One region of the Geobacillus sp. DSP4a genome, then DNA from elsewhere that is predicted to be linked to it. Evidence: a T-box and tRNA genes for the amino acid it is inferred to sense, from the RefSeq annotation. Region 1 holds a T-box; the other holds one or more tRNA genes.

Region 1 (9,052 bases):
ACTGGGCCATTTCCTTCTCGTATCCCGCTACAACTACAACAAATTCACCCTTTCTATTCTCCATCTCCTCTAGAAGCACTTCAATTGCCTCTGGCCCAAAATCGTTTTCAGAACCTTTATTAGTAAGGGCATAGGCTTCATCAATAAACAGTATACCACCCATGGCTTCATCGATTTTCTTTTTGGTTTTGGGTGCTGTATGACCTATATATTCTCCGACTAATTTTTCACGATTTGCCTCTACAACATGTCCGGAAGACAATAATCCCATGGCTTTATAGAGCTTTCCTAACAACTTGGCTACAGTCGTCTTTCCAGTCCCCGGATTTCCATATAGTACGGTATGGGAGGCCGCAATTTTGACATTTTCGGATTCAATCCCAAAGTTAGCGAGCTCTTGGTTAAACTGTATATATTCAATGGTTTCCCGAATTTGTTTTTTTACGTTTTCCATTCCAATTAAGGAGTCTAGTTCCTCTAAAACCTTATTTAACTCTGATATATTGCCATCTGAAAACTGATGATAAGAATTGTCCTGTTTCTTTTCCTCATCCTTTCTTTCTTCCTGTTTAGTTGTTGAACCTAAAATTACAACTTTACTATCTTCAGAGATTTCAATATCCTGTATAAAATTTCCGTATATTTCACAGTTTTCCAATACGCCATACCCTTGTTCTTTTACCCATACACCTGTGCCTCTATTATCATAAATTTTACACTTTTGCAGGGTTGGATTTCCTTCCTTGTCTATTACTACTGCAGGGCAGTCTTCGGGTGCGTTGTATATCTCGCAATTCTCCAGCCTTCCACGGCCTTTTTTGGTTACGACCAATCCATTTGACTCGCCCTTGTAAATCTTGCAGCCCCTTATCACCGGATCCCCTTCACTTTCTATACATACATTTGGATACGTGTTACTGTAGATTTCACAATTCTCGATCATCCCGCGACCTTTTTCTTTCACCAAAACTCCATCTGTCTCGCCCTTGTAAATCTTGCAACCCCTTATCACCGGATCCCCTTCACTTTCTATAGCTACATTTGGATACGTGTTACTGTAGATTTCACAATTCTCGATTGTCCCGCGGCCTTTTTTGGTTACGACCAATCCATTTGACTCGCCCTTGTAAATCTTGCAGCCCCTTATCACCGGATCCCCTTCACTTTCTATATCTACATTTGGATACGTGTTACTGTAGATTTCACAATTCTCGATCATCCCGCGGCCTTTTTCTTTCACCCAAACTCCATTTTCCTTACTTTCGTAAATCTTGCAGCCCCTTATCACCGGATCCCCTTCACTTTCTATATCTACATTTGGATACGTGTTACTGTAGATTTCACAATTCTCGATCATCCCGCGGCCTTTTTCTTTCACCCAAACTCCATTTTCCTTACTTTCGTAAATCTTGCAGCCCCTTATCACCGGATCCCCTTCACTTTTTATACATACATTTGGATACGTGTTACTGTAGATTTCACAATTCTCGATTGTCCCGCGGCCTTTGTTGGCTACGACCAATCCATTTGTCTCGCCCTTGTAAATCTTGCAGCCCCTTATCACCGGATCCCCTTCACTTTCTATATCTACATTTGGATACGTGTTACTGTAGATTTCACAATTCTCGATCATCCCGCGACCTTTTTCTTTCACCCAAACCCCATTTTGCTTACTTTCGTAAATCTTGCAGCCCCTTATCACCGGATCCCCTTCACTTTTTATACATACATTTGGATACGTGTTACTGTAGATTTCACAATTCTCGATTGTCCCGCGGCCTTTGTTGGCTACGACCAATCCATTTGTCTCGCCCTTGTAAATCTTGCAGCCCCTTATCACCGGATCCCCTTCACTTTCTATATCTACATTTGGATACGTGTTACTGTAGATTTCACAATTCTCGATCATCCCGCGACCTTTTTCTTTCACCCAAACTCCATTTTGCTTACTTTCGTAAATCTTGCAGCCCCTTATCACCGGATCCCCTTCACTTTTTATACATACATTTGGATACGTGTTACTGTAGATTTCACAATTCTCGATTGTCCCGCGGCCTTTGTTGTTTACATATACACCATTCATCAGATTATTATAAATCTTGCAATCTCGTATAGTCGGGTTGCCTTTGGTAGTTATGAAAATACCATTTCTCTGAGTATTATGAATATTGCATCGCTGGATTACCGGATTGGTATGTAAATTATGAACTCGTATGCCACCCCCGATATCCGAACTAATGTTGCAATCCTCTAAAATTAATGAACCCATAGGTAGATCAACGGCATAATAATATTCGTTTTCCTTGCTTTGTCCTCCCTGGTGAATAGTTATTCCACGAACAATGGCATGTTCCGTCTGCATGAGAATAGCAGAGGTATTTTTACTGTAAAGAATAATTTCATTAACGGGACCATTGCCAATAAGCTCTATCTCTTTATCGATAATAATATTTTCATGATAGGTACCTGGTTCAACAAAAATTTTGGCCCCAGGCACTGCATTTTGTATGGCCGCTGTAATCGTCTTATATTTAGAAAAAATTTTTCTTGAAACAGTTATCTCTTTATTACCAAACATAAATACCCCTCACCTATCATTAGTTCTAATTTATTAGCAATACCCGTGGTGCTAGATAAAATGAGATAAGTATAAAAATAGCCCTTGCATGAAGGATCGCCTTTAAAATGAAAGTGCTACCAAACATTCAAAAGGAGAGTTCACATGCAAGAGCACTTTCATTTTACAACAGACGAAGCGAAAATTCAAAAACAATATGCAGCGATTTTATTCTTTGTATCTGGACAATTGTCTTTAATTCAGATGTATTTACAACGTCGAAATCGCCATTTGTTGAAGCAAGAAGATGAGGTCATCATCGCCGTCCATGTTCTTGGAAAGTTGTTAGGTTTTACATCCGAACGAGCTTGGCACCGATTTGTGATCGGAAACTTATTTTCGAAAGATTTATTTCCTGAACGCTCTCGATATAACCGTCGTTGTCGAAATCTTGGCTTTGCCGTCAAATGGATCCGATATCAACTAGCCAAACGTGGGCAACATCATGCTTATGCGGTAGTGGATAGCTTACCCATTGAACTCTGCCACCACGCACGAATATATCGCGTCAAACGGTTTCAAGGAATCGCAGATATTGGGTATTGTGCATCCAAAAAGATGGCTTACTATGGATTGAAGCTTCATCTCCAGATCACTGACCAAGCGCTTCCGATGGGATATGTCGTCACCGAAGCATCCTGTCACGACCGGACAGCTGCGGAAACCGTGATGGTCCAACTTCCTCATCCGTATACACTTGGTGACAAAGGATATGTGAGCCAAGACTTGCAAAAGAAGCTGTATGATGAATACAAGATCACTTTTTGGACGCCCGTTCGGAAAAACCAGAAAATCCATCAATCGAAAGCATGGAAACGATGGATGAAACGAAAGCGCAAAGTCATTGAAACCGTGTTTTCCGTTCTCATTGATCAGTACCGGATCACAGAGATTCGATCCAACTCTGTTTCTGGATTTGAATCATCTTTGGATGGCATTTTACTCGCTTATTCACTCGTCATTCTTGGGCTAGTTGAGCGTTAAAGTTCAACTAGCACCACGGGTTATATCATTTATTTTAGTAATAATATTAATTTTCTAAATATTATAACCATTATTTATATCCCCCTGGTGCTAGTGGAGCGTTAACACTCAACTAACCGAAGAACAACAAAGGAGTAAGCCAGTAAAATCCCATCGAGTGCCGTTTCAAATCCCGAAATCGAGTTCGCTCGAATCTCGATGAGCCAATACGAATCGCTGAAAATCGAAAACACGGTTTCAATCACTTTGCATTTTCATTTCATCCGTTGTTTCCATGAGATGGATTGGCGAATTCGCTCATCTTTTCGAACGGGCATTCAAAAAGCAACTCGATGCTCTTTGTACAGCTCCTTTTGTAGTTTTTGGCTGATGTACTCTTTGTCCACCTAGGTTTATGGATGTAGAATTTGCACTATGACGGTTTCAGCGGCACCCGATCATACACAAGATGATTCATTGATGGCGTATCCCATCGGAACTCCTTAATTGGTGATCTGCGGATAAAGTTTGAAAACGATCTTTTTCGAAGCACAATAGCCAATATCCGCTTCTCTACGAAACCGTTTGGTGCGATCCATTCGGAATGAATGACATAGCTTGAGCGGCAAACTGCCCACGACCGCATACACACGGTGTTGTCCACGCTTGGCCAGCTGGTGCTGCCCCACTTGATGGCAAAGTCAAGCGCTCGACAACGACAGTTGTGTCAAGAATATTCAGGGAACAAGCCCTTGGAAAACTAATTCCTGATCACAAACTGGTGCCAAACCTGTTCGAAAGTGAAGCCTAACAACTTTCCAAGTGCACGAATCGTGATGATAACTTCTTCTTTCTGTTTCAACAAATGGAGAAAATGAATTTGATTGAGGTAATTTTTAAGAAGGTTTTTAAACACTGATATATCAAGTGAGATGAAACAATTGAGTTCTACTCGCGTTAATGCGCAAAAAAAGCTCCGAAATGCCGATGCATTTCGGAGCTTTTTTGTTTAAGCGTAGCGGATTAAATAATACTTCTTCTTGCCGCGGCGGATGACGGTAAACCGCCCTTCGAGGCGGTGCTCGGCGGTCAGGACGGCGCCCGCGTCTTGGATGCGCTCCCCGTTCACATAAATGGCGCCGTTTTGGATGTCTTCGCGCGCTTGTCGCTTCGATGGCGAAATGCCGGCAGAAACGAGCAGCTCGACAAGCGGAACGTCGCCTCCTTCATGAACGAATGACGGCACATCTTTGAACCCTTGCTCAATTTCCGCCGCTGTCAAATTGGCAATGTCGCCGCTAAAGAGCGCTTCAGAAATGCGAATCGCTTGCCTGAGCGCCTCTTCGCCGTGCACGAGCTTTGTCACTTCCTCAGCAAGCGCCTTTTGGGCCGCCCGCTTCTCTGGGGCCTCACGAAGCTCTTGTTCAAGCGCTTCGATTTCCTCTTTCGACAGGAACGTAAAGTACTTCAAGTAACGGATCACATCGCGGTCATCGGTGTTGATCCAAAACTGGTAAAACTCGTACGGCGACGTTTTCTCTTTGTCGAGCCAAATCGTGCCGCTTTCCGTTTTTCCAAACTTCGTCCCATCGGCTTTCGTCACGAGCGGAACCGTCAAACCGAATGCTTTCGCCTCACCTTTCGTTCTGCGGATGAGCTCAAGCCCCGCCGTGATGTTGCCCCATTGGTCGCTGCCACCGATTTGTAGTCGGCAACCTTCCGTTTCGTACAAGTTGAGGAAGTCGTACGCCTGCAGCATCATATAGCTGAACTCGGTAAACGAAATGCCCATTTCAATGCGCGACTGCACCGATTCTTTCGCAAGCATGTAATTGACGCTGAAATGCTTGCCGATGTCACGCAAAAACGAAATGACATCAAGCGGCCCGATCCAGTCGTAGTTGTTTTTGATTTTCGCTGGATTGCTCTCAGCCTCAAAATCAAGAAACCGCTCGAGTTGCGCTTTGATTCGGGCGCTCCACGTCTCGACCGTCTCCTTGGCGTTGAGCGTGCGCTCGCTTTTTCTGCCACTCGGATCGCCAATCAACCCGGTGGCGCCGCCGACTAAGGCGATCGGTTGATGCCCCGCCTGTTGGAAGCGACGCAAGGTCATGATCGTGACCAAATGGCCGATATGCAAGCTGTCTGCTGTCGGGTCAAACCCGCAATAAAGCGTCACCTTCTCCTCATTCAGGAGCTTTCGAAGCCCATCCTCATCCGTCGTTTGATTGACAAGTCCGCGCCATTGCAGTTCTTCAAGCAGGTTCATGTTTTTCTCACCTCTTTAATGAATGTCGTCAAAAAAGAAAACACCCGCCCTGCATGAAGGGGCGAGTGTTCGTCGCGGTACCACCCTACTTAGAAAGCATGTTGCTTTCTCGCTCATTTCGGTAACGGCGCATGCCGGCAGACGGCTACTAGGCGACAAAGCCGTTCACCATCGCTGCTCGGGGAGGTAATTCACGTTTGCCTATGGACTGGCTCGCACCACCCGCCAGCTCTCTGCACCAGGGAGACAACCGCTACTTGTTCCCGTCATCGCGTTGTCGTATCCAAAATTATATACTTTATATACTTTCTTTTACCATATTCCTTGTTCACTGTCAACCCCGCATTTTTCCGCCAAAAACGGTGAAAAAACAACAAAATTCCACAACGGCGCCCGACGGTATGGTATACTGATGGCGAAGATTTGCCACTATAGGGGGGCCGGCATGGAACGAAAACCATTCCGTATTTCTGTCGAGAAAGCATGGCGTTATTTTTGCCTTACATACGACATCGTCTGGAACGCCACCTTAATGCTGCTCATCGCCGCGCTCTGCCTCGTTTGCTTTGCCGCCGGCGCCGGCGCCGGCTATTTCGCCTTTCTGGTTAAAGACTTGGCTGTCCCTTCGCCGGACAAAATGAAAAGCGAGATTTACAGTTACGAAGAAACGAGCCATATGTATTTTGCCAACGGCGTCTATTTAGGCCGGTTCCGCTCCGATCTCGACCGCGAGGCGGTGCCCCTTTCCGACGTTTCCCCGTACGTCGTGCAAGCGGTGATCGCCACCGAGGACGAACATTTTTACGAGCATGATGGCGTCGTGCCCAAAGCGGTCATCCGCGCCATCTTTCAAGAGGGGGCAAACACGCCGGTCAAAAGCGGCGGCAGCACGCTGACGCAGCAGCTTGTCAAAAACCAGATGCTGACGAGCGAAGTGTCGTTTGAGCGCAAAGCGAAGGAAATGGTATTGGCGCTGCGCCTTGAGCGCTTTTTTTCAAAAGAAGAGATTTTGGAAGCCTACTTAAACGTCGTCCCGTTCGGCCGCAGTTCATCGGGCCGCAACATCGCCGGCATCCAAGCCGCTGCCCAAGGAGTGTTTGGCGTTGACGCCAAAGAACTCAATCTCGCCCAAGCGGCGTTTTTAGCCGGCTTGCCGCAAAACCCGTTCGTCTATACACCGTTTACCGCTGATGGGAGCGTCAAGCAAGATGTCTCAGCCGGGCTCAGACGAATGAAAACGGTGCTGCGCCGGATGAAGCAGGCCGGCTATATTTCCGACAAGCAATACCAAGAAGCGCTCGCCTACGATGTGACGAAACATTTCGCCCCGCCGAAGCCGTCGCCGTTTGAACGCTATCCGTTTTTGACGATGGAAATTGAGCGGCGGGCGAAAGAGGTGATTGCGGAAACGTTCGCCAAGCGCGACGGCCATTCGGCGAAAGAGTGGGGGCGCGATCTCGCCCTCCGCCGCCGCTATCTCGGCGAGGCGGAAAAAGCGCTGCGACAAGGGGGATTGCGCATTTATACAACGATCGACAAAGACATTTACGAACGGATGCAGAAGGTGGCCGCCCGCTACCCGTATTACGGAAACGACAACGTCTATTACACCAAGGACGGCAAAACCGGAAAAACAGTCGCCCATCGTCAGCCGGTGGAAGTCGGGGCAATGCTGATTGAAAACAAAACAGGCAAAATTATCAGCTTTGTCGGCGGCCGCGATTACGGGCGCGAGCAGCTCAACCATGCCACCCAGGCGCACCGCTCGAACGGCTCCACAATGAAGCCGCTTTTAGTGTACGCACCGGCGATGGAGATGGGCGTCATTCAGCCCGGCTCGATCATTCCTGATCTTCCGCTTTCGATCGGTTCGTATAAGCCAAAAAATGCGGATGGAAAAACGCACGGCCTTGTCACAGCGCGGCGCGCGCTTCAACATTCGTACAACATCCCGGCTGTTCGGGTCTATACGAAAATCCAAAACCGCCATCCGGTCGACTATTTGCACAAAATGGGGATCACAAGCGTCTCAAAACAAGAAGAGGCCAACCCGACCTTGGCGATCGGCGGAACGCACATCGGCGTCACCGTCGAAGAAAACGTCAACGCCTATGCGACGTTTGCCAACTACGGGTCGTTCGTCGATGCGTATATGATCGAGAAAATTACCGACAAGGACGGAAACATCATCTACCAGCATCAAACGAAGCCCGTTCCCGTCTTTTCCCCGCAGACGTCGTACTTGATGATTGACATGATGCGTGATGTGCTTAATGGCGGGACCGCCTCTTCAGTGCGGCGCTACTTGACCTTCTCCGCCGACTGGGCCGGAAAAACCGGAACATCCCAAGACAAGCGCGATTCGTGGTTTATCGCCGTCAATCCAAGCGTCACGTTCGGTGTTTGGGTCGGCTACGACCATCCAGCGCCGCTGGAGTCGCGCTACAAAGGGCTTTCCTACAGCCAGCGCACCCAGCTGTTATGGGCGCAATTCATGAACGCCGCCTATGGCGCCAAGCCAAAACTCATCGCCCCGCCAAAGCGGTTTTCCATGCCGGGCGGCATCGTTCGCCGCGCGTATTGTGCCACGAGTGGATTCAGCCCGTCATCGGCATGTAAAAAAGCTGGACTCGTTCGCTATGATTTATACAATACAAAGTTTACGCCGCGGCAAGGAAGCGATGACTATTTGATCGAGGGTCGGGTTGTCGTCATTGGCGAGCATCGGTATGCAGCGCTCGAGACGACGCCGGAAGAGTTTGTCACCCGCGAGGTCGTTGTCAATCCAAAATTGCTCGATCAGTGGGGAATCAATAGAAAGACATCGGTCGGCGATGCGTTCGTTGTTTCCACCTTAAAAGACAATGGACGCGTGCCCGCCCCACCGGCCGCCCGCCTGAATGACAATCAGCTCGTCTGGGCTCGCCACGGAGAGCGCGATGTCATCGGCTACCGCGTCTATCAGGTAAGCGAAACCGGAAAGCGGCAAATCGTCGCCATCATCAAAGCGGGGGAAACGACTTCCTTTTCCGATCTCAAACCGGGAGCAACATATTACGTCACCGCTGTCGATATTGCTGGCCGGGAATCAGCACCATCAAGCAAAGTCGCACTGCCGGCCGCCCAGTCCTCCCCGCCGGCCAATTCGCCCGCTAGTGCGGACAACGCGGAAAATAGCGAAGCTCCCCCATCTTCTTCTAGAT
Region 2 (9,052 bases), on a different contig from region 1:
TTTAGTTGAATCCCTTTCACCCCGGCAGCGCGCACGCCGACCAGGCTGATTTCTTCTTCGGCAAACAAAAGTGCATAGCCATCATGCGTCGCCAGCCAAAGGAGGCCGCGGCCGTCCGTCGCATAGACGGCGGCGACCTCATCATCGTCTTTCACATGGACCGCAACAAGCGGGCGCGTGTAGCGCTGCACTTGGTATTGGGAAAGCTCGGTCCGTTTCACCATCCCTTGCCTCGTGACGAAGACGAGCTGTTCGTCCGTCTCAAACGAGGAAACAGGGACAGCGGCGATGAGCTCATCGTCGCGTTCCAGCGGAATCAAGCTTGAAATATGCTGGCCGACCTCTTTCCAGCGGATGTCCGGCAGCGTATGAACCGGGCAATACAAATAATAGCCGCGGCGGGTGAACAGCAAGAGCACATCGGTCGTATTCATCTCGAGCTGGGCGAGCAGACGGTCGGTCTCCTTCATGCCGATGTCCTGACCGTTCGATGCGCTGTACGAACGGTAGCTCGTTCGTTTCACGTATCCTTCCTTTGTCACGGTCACGATCACATCTTCAGCCGGAATGAGCGCTTCAACGTTCACTTTCAGCTCTTCGATCTCCTCTTCAATCGCCGTCCGCCGCTCGTCAGCATATTGCTTTTTCATGGCCTTCAATTCTTTTTTAATGACCGACAACAGCTTGTTCTTATCGGCCAACACCGCGCTCAGCTCGGCGATCGTTTTGTCGAGCTCTTCCGCTTCCTGCCGAAGCGCGGCGATATCGGTGTTTGTCAGCCGGTAAAGCTGAAGCGTCACGATCGCTTCCGCTTGCGCCTCGGTGAACCCGTAGCCCGCCATCAGCCGATCTTTCGCATCGCGCTTGTCACTCGACGCCCGAATCGTCGCGATCACCTCATCCAAAATCGAGAGCGCTTTGATCAACCCGTCGACAATATGCTTCCGCTCGTTCGCTTTTTTGAGCTCAAAATGCGAACGGTTCGTGACGACGTCCTTCCGGTGGGCGATGTAGGCATCCAACAGCTCCGGCAAGCTCATCAGCTTCGGCCGGCGTTCATGGATCGCCACCATGTTGAAGCTGTATGGCACTTGCAAATCGGTGTTTTTGTATAAATAGTTAAGGATCGCCTCGGCATCGGCGTCTTTTTTCAGCTCGATGACGATCGACAGCCCGTTCCGGTCCGTTTCATCGCGGACGTCAGCAATGCCGTCGAGCTTTTTGTCCAAACGAAGCTCGTCAATTTTTTTCACCAAATTCGCCTTGTTCACTTCATACGGCAACTCCGTGATGACAATCTGCTTTTTCCCGCCTCTCGCCTGCTCGATGGCGGCTTTGGCGCGGATGATGATTTTCCCGCGGCCGGTCTCATACGCCTTGCGGATGCCGTCTTTCCCCTGGATGATGCCGCCGGTCGGAAAATCAGGGCCGGGAAGGACGGTCATCAGCTCCTCAACCGTGCAATCCGGCCGGTCAATCCGCATCAGGACAGCATCGATCACCTCGCCGAGCGCATGCGGCGGAATGTCGGTCGCATAGCCGGCCGAAATCCCGGTCGAGCCATTCACCAACAAGTTCGGAAACATCGCCGGCAAGACGGTCGGCTCCTCCGTCGTATCGTCAAAGTTCGGCACAAACGCGACCGTTTGCTTGTCAATGTCGCGCAATAACTCAGCGGCGATCGCCGACAAGCGCGCTTCCGTGTAGCGCATCGCCGCCGGCGGGTCGCCGTCGAGGCTGCCGTTGTTGCCATGCATTTCAATCAGCACGTTGCGCAGCTTCCACTCTTGGCTCATCCGCACCATCGCCTCGTACACTGACGAGTCGCCATGCGGATGAAAATTGCCGATCACGTTCCCAACCGTTTTCGCCGCCTTACGAAACGGTTTATCGGCCGTGTTGCCATCGATGTACATCGCATACAAAATGCGGCGCTGCACGGGCTTCAGCCCGTCGCGCGCATCGGGCAGCGCCCGGTCTTGGATGATGTATTTGCTGTAGCGGCCGAAGCGGTCGCCAAGCACGTCTTCTAACGGCAATTCCAACAATCGCTCTGCCATCATACCTCTCCTTTCCTACAAGACATCGGCGCAATCATGGCGGCGTCTTTTCGCGCCGCCATCAGCCGATCCACCCTGGCTCTTCCTCAAGCCCAAAGGCAACATGCGTTTCAATCCATTTGCGGCGCGGCTCGACTTTATCGCCCATCAGTGTCGTCACCCGCCGCTCGGCGCGAGCCGCATCTTCAATGCGCACGCGGATCAACGTGCGCGTTTCCGGATTCATCGTCGTTTCCCACAATTGATCGGCGTTCATTTCGCCAAGCCCTTTGTAGCGCTGAATCGTATAGCCGCGGCCCATTCGTTTCGTGATTTCCCGCAATTGCTCATCTGTCCATGCGTATTCGATGACTTCCTTTTTGCCGCTTTTTTTGCTGATTTTATAAAGCGGCGGCAAGGCGATGTACACTTTTCCCGCTTCAATGAGCGGACGCATGTAGCGGTAAAAAAACGTCAAAAGCAGCACTTGAATATGGGCGCCGTCCGTGTCGGCGTCGGTCATAATGATCACTTTGTCGTAGTTGACATCATCGAGCGAAAAATCAGCGCCGACGCCGCCGCCGATGGCGTGGATGATCGTATTGATTTCCTCGTTTTTCAAAATATCGCCAAGCTTCGCCTTTTCCGTGTTGATGACTTTCCCGCGCAGCGGAAGGACCGCCTGGAAGCGGCGGTCGCGCCCTTGTTTCGCCGAACCGCCCGCCGAATCGCCTTCGACCAAATACAGCTCGTTTTTTTGCGGATTGCGCCCTTGCGCCGGCGTCAGCTTGCCGCTTAAGAGCGCCTCTTTCCCTTTCCGCTTTTTGCCGCTTCTCGCCTCTTCGCGCGCTTTGCGGGCCGCTTCGCGCGCTTGGTACGCCCGGATCGCTTTTTTGATGAGCATCGTGCTCACGTCCGGATTTTCTTGCAAAAAGTACGTCAATTGCTCGGAAACAACCGCATCGACGGCTGAACGCGCCTCGCTCGTTCCGAGCTTGCCTTTCGTCTGCCCTTCAAACTGAAGCAAATGCTCCGGGATGCGCACCGAGACGATCGCCGACAGCCCTTCGCGAATATCCGTTCCTTCTAAATTTTTATCCTTTTCCTTAAGCAAGCCGACGCGGCGGGCGTATTCGTTAAAGACGCGCGTCATCGCCGTTTTCGCCCCGGCTTCATGCGTCCCGCCGTCTTTTGTGCGCACGTTGTTGACAAATGACAAGACGTTTTCCGAGTAACCATCATGGAACTGAAACGCAAACTCGACCTCAATGCCGTTTTGCTCACCAGAAAAATACACAACCGGGTGGAGCACATCTTTCTCCTCATTCAAATAGGCCACAAACGCTTCAATCCCGTTTTCGTAATGGAACACCTCCCGCATGCCGGTCCGTTCGTCAACGAGCTCAATTTTCAGCCCTTTTAACAAAAACGCCGACTCGCGCAGCCGTTCGCTCAAGGTTTCGTAATTGAACACCGTTGTGCTGAAAATCGTTGGGTCCGGCTTAAATTGAATGATGGTTCCGGTTTTGTTCGTTGTGCCGATTTTCTCTAGCGTCGTCACCGGTTTGCCTCCATGCTCAAACCGTTGGCGGTACATGAAGCCGTCGCGATGAATCGTGACGACGAGCCATTCCGACAAAGCGTTGACAACCGAAGCCCCGACTCCGTGCAGGCCGCCGCTCGTTTTATAGCCGCCTTGGCCGAATTTGCCGCCGGCATGAAGCACGGTCAAAATGACCTCCGGCGTCGGCTTGCCAAGCTTATGCATCCCGACCGGCATGCCGCGCCCTTCATCAAGGACGGTGATGCTGTTATCTTTATGTATTTGCACCAAAATGTAATTTCCATATCCGGCCAACGCTTCATCGACCGAGTTGTCGACGATTTCATAAACAAGATGATGCAACCCGCGGCTGTCGGTGCTGCCGATGTACATCCCTGGCCGCTTCCTCACCGCCTCAAGCCCTTCTAACACTTGAATGGCATCTTCGTTATAGTCATGTATCGCTTGCTTTGCCACAAGCCCACCCCTTTCTGCCAAAACAAGAACATCTGTTTCTGTTTTATTGTATCATAAAATGACCAGCTGTCCATTGTCTTTTGACACCGCTTGACAAAATCGGACAACGGCGCCTGAAAAACGAAAGGACCATCTTAGAGAAGATGGCCGTTTCGTCAATGGCGCGCTTTGCCTGTTACGGGCGTTTTGTAAGCGCATGTTCTACTTTAATGCAGCGATCCATAATCACCGTATAGCCTTTTTCTTTTAAAAACGCGTATGCTTCTTCATTGACGACGCCAAGCTGCGCCCAAAATACGTCCGCGTCGATTTGCACAAACTCGCGGGCGAGCTCCGGCAAATGTTCGGAACGGCGAAACACATCGACGATATCGACATGTCCTTCGATATCCGTCAGTTTGTCGACCGCTGGAATGCCTTCCCATTCCTCGATCATCGGATTAACCGGAATGATTTCGTATCCGGCGTCTTTCATCGCCTTCGCCACCATATACGACTCGCGCTCGGGATTGTTGGACAAGCCGACAATGGCAATCCGCTTCGCCTTGCGCAAAATGTCGCCGATTTCTTCCCGGCTTGGGTTGACAATGGGCATCGGGTTCTCTCCTTCCCTCTTTGGTTTTGCAGTACTTGTTTCGCGATCGAGAAAGAAAAATCCTTCTATGAGACAGAAAATGGTTTAGCCCTTTTTAACATTGTGCAACAAACGCTAAAACTTTCCCGAACGAAAAATCGAGTAAAGCAGCCAACCAAAAAGAAAAGCGGACACACCTAATCCGATTTCAACAGCAGGAATTTTCCATAGCAGCATCGACTGCCGTCCGAACGATGAAGCGATCATCATGCCAGCCATGACGATGCTCCACGAAAGAAGAACGATGCTAATGGACAGTCGGTTGCTAATTTGATCAAGTTTGTGCAAAAACGCCTCAAGGTCTGACGCTGTCATCTCGAGCTGAAGTTTGCCGCGCCGCATGATTTTGGCCAGCTCCTTTACACTGTCCGGCAGCCGAAGGAGCATCTCGCCATAATCGGCGACGCGCCTCCACGCTGTCTCCGCCACCCGGTCAGGCCGAAGACGGTCTTTCAACAGCTTCCGCCCAAACGGCTCCGCCACATCCATGATGCGAAACTGCGGATCAAGCATTTCCACCACCCCTTCGACCGTCAACAGCGCTTTGCCTAACAGCGTCAAGTCGCTCGGAATGCGAATGCCATGCCGAAACGCCACCGAAAGCAAATCCTCGACGGCTTCACCAAGGCTAATCTCACCGAGCGGGACGCGGTAGTATTTCTCTCGCAGATCGTCAATGTCATCGCGCAGCTTCTCCTCATCGGCCTCATCCGGGACGAGTCCCAGGCCGTAAATCGCGGCCAACACCCCATCGGTGCTTTGCCGCATCAAGGCGATAATCAGCGACGAAAGATGATGCCTGACATTCGGACGAAGCCGGCCCATCAAACCGAAATCGATAAAGGCCAGCACTCCGTCGGAGAGAACGAACACATTTCCAGGATGGGGGTCGCCATGGAAAAAGCCGTGCTCAAACATTTGCTTTAACACTGTTTTCGTCAACCGCTCCGCCAATGCTTTGAGAGAGTATCCTTCTTCTTTCAGCCGCTCGATTTCCCCGAGCTTGATCCCTTCAACGTATTCCATTGTAAGCACCGTCTTTGTTGTATAATCCCAAAAGACGCCTGGCACATACACCAACGAATCGCCGGCAAACTGTTCCGCAAACGCTGCCGCATGGCGCGCCTCGACTGTATAATCCAGCTCCTGCCGTAATGAACGCGCCAGTTCATCGACAATCTCAGACAATTGGTAGGTTGCCGCCCAATCGAGACGGCGTTCCGCCAGCACGGCCAAATCTTGCAAAATTTCCAGATCCGTCTCCACCCGCGCAGCGATGTGCGGGCGCTGCACTTTCACCGCCACGGCCTGTCCGGAAGGAAGAACCGCCCGGTGCACTTGTCCAAGCGAAGCGGCAGCGAGCGGCATTTCCTCAAATGAACGAAAGAGTGTTTCCAGCGAACTTCCAAACTCCGCTTCGACAATCCGGCGGACATCGGCAAACGGAAACGGCGGAACTTGGTCTTGCAGCTTTTCGAGCTCACTGATGATCGGAGCGGGAATCAAATCCGGCCGTGTGCTAGCAATTTGCCCGAGCTTCACGAACGTCGGGCCGAGCTCCTCGAGCACAAGGCGGAGCCGCTCCCCAACCGTTTTTCCTTCCTTTTTCCCTTGCTCCGCTCTCCATCGCGGCGGCAACGAAAGAAACGACGAAAAGCCGAGCTCATCGACGATCATCCCGAATCCGTGCCGAAGCAAGGAGGCGGCGATTTCGTGGTACCTTCCGATATGGCGCACCCGTTTCCCGATCATCCGATCATCTCCCTTAGAGCGTCAAACAGCAGTCAAAAAAGCCCGTTACTCTCCGCTTTGTTCCTTTTCTTCAAGACGGCGGATTCGCTCCTCGAGCTGCCGCACGTCTTCTTTCGTCGCCAAGTCGAGTTTATCGATCACCTGCTTGATTTGCTCGCGTACAAGCCGCTGCACTTCCGCTTTCCGCGCTTCGGTTTGCTGCTTCCATTGATCGATCACTTCCTTCGATTCATCAAGCGACAACTCTCCTTTTTTGACCAACTCATCGATCAATTTTTCCGCTTGTTCTTTGCTGGCAATGGCGAGTCCAAGCCCAAACGCCAATCCTTTTTTCAAAATGCTCATCCTGTTTTCCTCCTTTCCTCCTTTCCTTTATAGTACCATTATTTGGCGGGGCATGTCGAGCAAGCGGCCAAAGAGGAAAAAGCGGAAGGTGTTTTCCGTTCGAACCTAGCGTTGCATATCCCGCTTCTCGATAAGGAATCCTATCGATGGGCTATCCATTCGTGCAAGGAGGGAGTTCCCATGGCAGAGGAACAACTGCACTACGGAGAAGACTATCGTTTCATACCTGCGACGTCAGCAGCGAGCGGCCTCGGAGTCAGCGTGCTGCCCGATTTGTACTGCCATACGATCCAAATCGTGAACATTTGTCTTGTCGGCCGCCCGGACGACCGCGCGTTTGTATTAGTCGACGCTGGCATGCCGGGATCAGCCGATGACATTGTTTCAGTCGTGGAAGACCGCTTTGGCAGCGGCAGCCGCCCGCAAGCCATTGTTTTAACCCACGGCCATTTTGACCACGTTGGAGCGATTGTTGAGCTTGTCAAGCATTGGAATGTCCCGGTGTATGCCCATCCGGCTGAACTGCCGTATTTGACTGGAAAGGCGAGCTATCCTGAACCTGACGCTTCCGTCGAGGGCGGCTTCATCGCCAAAATATCACCGTTTTTCCCAAATGAACCGATTCAACTGGGCGATCGCGTTCATCCGCTGCCAGAGGACGGCACCGTTCCGCACTTGCCGGAGTTCCGCTGGATCCACACACCGGGGCACACGCCAGGCCACATTTCGTTATTTCGGCCGCGCGACGCCGCTTTAATCGCCGGCGACGCGTTCGTCACCGTCCGCCAAGACTCGCTGTACAAAGTATTGACCCAGCAAACCGAAATTACCGGCCCGCCGCGCTACTATACGACCGACTGGACGGCCGCCCGCGAGTCGGTGCGCAAGTTAGCCGCACTCTTTCCGTCAGTCGCCATCACCGGACACGGTGCTCCTGTCGCCGGCAAAGAGCTGCGTGAAGGGTTGACAAAACTCGCCCGTAATTTTGACCGTATCGCTACCCCTGATTATGGGAAGTACGTCCATTAGGCAAACGGACTATCGTTCTGTGAACGGCTTCTAGTTTTGTTTGAAGCGGAAGTTTCTCTGCTAAAACCACTTTCAAGTAAAAACCAAGGGAGGGTGTCTGAACGGGGGCACCCTTTCGTTGACATGTGAAAGTTAGAGGATTCTCCATGGAGATGGTAGAGCACATTATGCCTTTAGCGACAACGCAAAAAAGACGACAAGAATCATTCTTGTCGTCCATCATAAGTGATGGGCCTAAGTGGACTTGAACCACCGACCTCACGCTTATCAGGCGTGCGCTCTAACCAGCTGAGCTATAGGCCCGCTTATAAGAAATAAAAATGGAGGGGGACGGATTCGAACCGCCGAACCCAAAGGGAGCGGATTTACAGTCCGCCGCGTTTAGCCACTTCGCTACCCCTCCGTAATCGTGATGCCGACTGCAGGACTCGAACCCGCAACCTACTGATTACGATTCAGTTGCTCTACCAATTGAGCTAAGTCGGCATAAAATAAATGCAAGAAGGTGGCTCATTGTTGTGCTCTGTGCCTCTTCCTCTACAAGCTGTTTCGAGGAAGCAGGATGCGTCGAGGCAACTCGAAGCCGACTCGACGAAGCAGGTGCTCGTCTCTACCAATTGAGCTAAGTCGGCATGATAGAAGTAGACCGTGACTCCTTGGCTTCTGTTGTGTCCCTTCCTCTCCCAGCCCATTCGAAGACGCTGGATGCGTCGGGACAACTCGAAGCCGACTCGACGAAGCAGGTGCTCGTCTCTACCAATTGAGCTAAGTCAATATTTATGGCGGAGGAGGAGGGATTCGAACCCCCGCGGGCTGTGACACCCCTATCGGTTTTCGAAACCGACCCCTTCAGCCAGACTTGGGTACTCCTCCATAGCTGTTTGGAGCGATGCGGTCGAGAGGACTTGAACCTCCACGGGGTTGCCCCCACTAGGCCCTCAACCTAGCGCGTCTGCCATTCCGCCACGACCGCATACGATGGAGCGTAGGGGATTTGAACCCCTGACCTCTTCGCTGCCAGCGAAGCGTTCTCCCCCTGAACTAACGCCCCATGATGGTGGAGTATACTGGGATCGAACCAGTGACCCCCACGCTGTCAACGTGGTGCTCTCCCGCTGAGCTAATACTCCACGTTGTTTGCCTAGCAGCGACCTACTCTTGCAGGGGCGCTGGCCCCAACTACCATCGGCGCTGGAGGGCTTAACTTCCGTGTTCGGGATGGGAACGGGTGTT

The links. The T-box of region 1 lies ahead of tyrS (tyrosine--tRNA ligase). A T-box ahead of a tRNA ligase gene usually reads a tRNA of that ligase, here a tRNA-Tyr.
Region 2: it has a tRNA-Tyr gene. The T-box ahead of tyrS (tyrosine--tRNA ligase) is inferred to sense a tRNA for this amino acid. The anticodon was not compared.

Annotation. Positions count from the first base shown of each region.
Region 1 is NZ_SDLD01000004.1:86,457-95,508, reverse strand. It holds gene ETC02_RS02895 (right-handed parallel beta-helix repeat-containing protein) at 1-2,578, opposite strand, end outside; gene ETC02_RS02890 (IS982 family transposase) at 2,723-3,601, shown strand; partial or broken gene ETC02_RS02885 (IS982 family transposase) at 3,703-4,502, opposite strand; gene tyrS (tyrosine--tRNA ligase) at 4,590-5,849, opposite strand; T-box leader at 5,904-6,128, opposite strand; gene ETC02_RS02875 (transglycosylase domain-containing protein) at 6,295-9,052, shown strand, end outside.
Region 2 is NZ_SDLD01000053.1:31-9,082, reverse strand. It holds gene parC (DNA topoisomerase IV subunit A) at 1-2,060, opposite strand, end outside; gene parE (DNA topoisomerase IV subunit B) at 2,122-4,059, opposite strand; gene ETC02_RS14660 (CoA-binding protein) at 4,235-4,654, opposite strand; gene ETC02_RS14655 (ABC1 kinase family protein) at 4,769-6,445, opposite strand; gene ETC02_RS14650 (phasin family protein) at 6,491-6,790, opposite strand; gene ETC02_RS14645 (MBL fold metallo-hydrolase) at 6,971-7,819, shown strand; tRNA gene ETC02_RS14640 (tRNA-Ile) at 8,049-8,122, opposite strand; tRNA gene ETC02_RS14635 (tRNA-Tyr) at 8,141-8,222, opposite strand; tRNA gene ETC02_RS14630 (tRNA-Thr) at 8,233-8,305, opposite strand; tRNA gene ETC02_RS14625 (tRNA-Ser) at 8,600-8,692, opposite strand; tRNA gene ETC02_RS14620 (tRNA-Leu) at 8,710-8,792, opposite strand; tRNA gene ETC02_RS14615 (tRNA-Ala) at 8,799-8,870, opposite strand; tRNA gene ETC02_RS14610 (tRNA-Val) at 8,875-8,949, opposite strand; rRNA gene rrf (5S ribosomal RNA) at 8,959-9,052, opposite strand, start outside.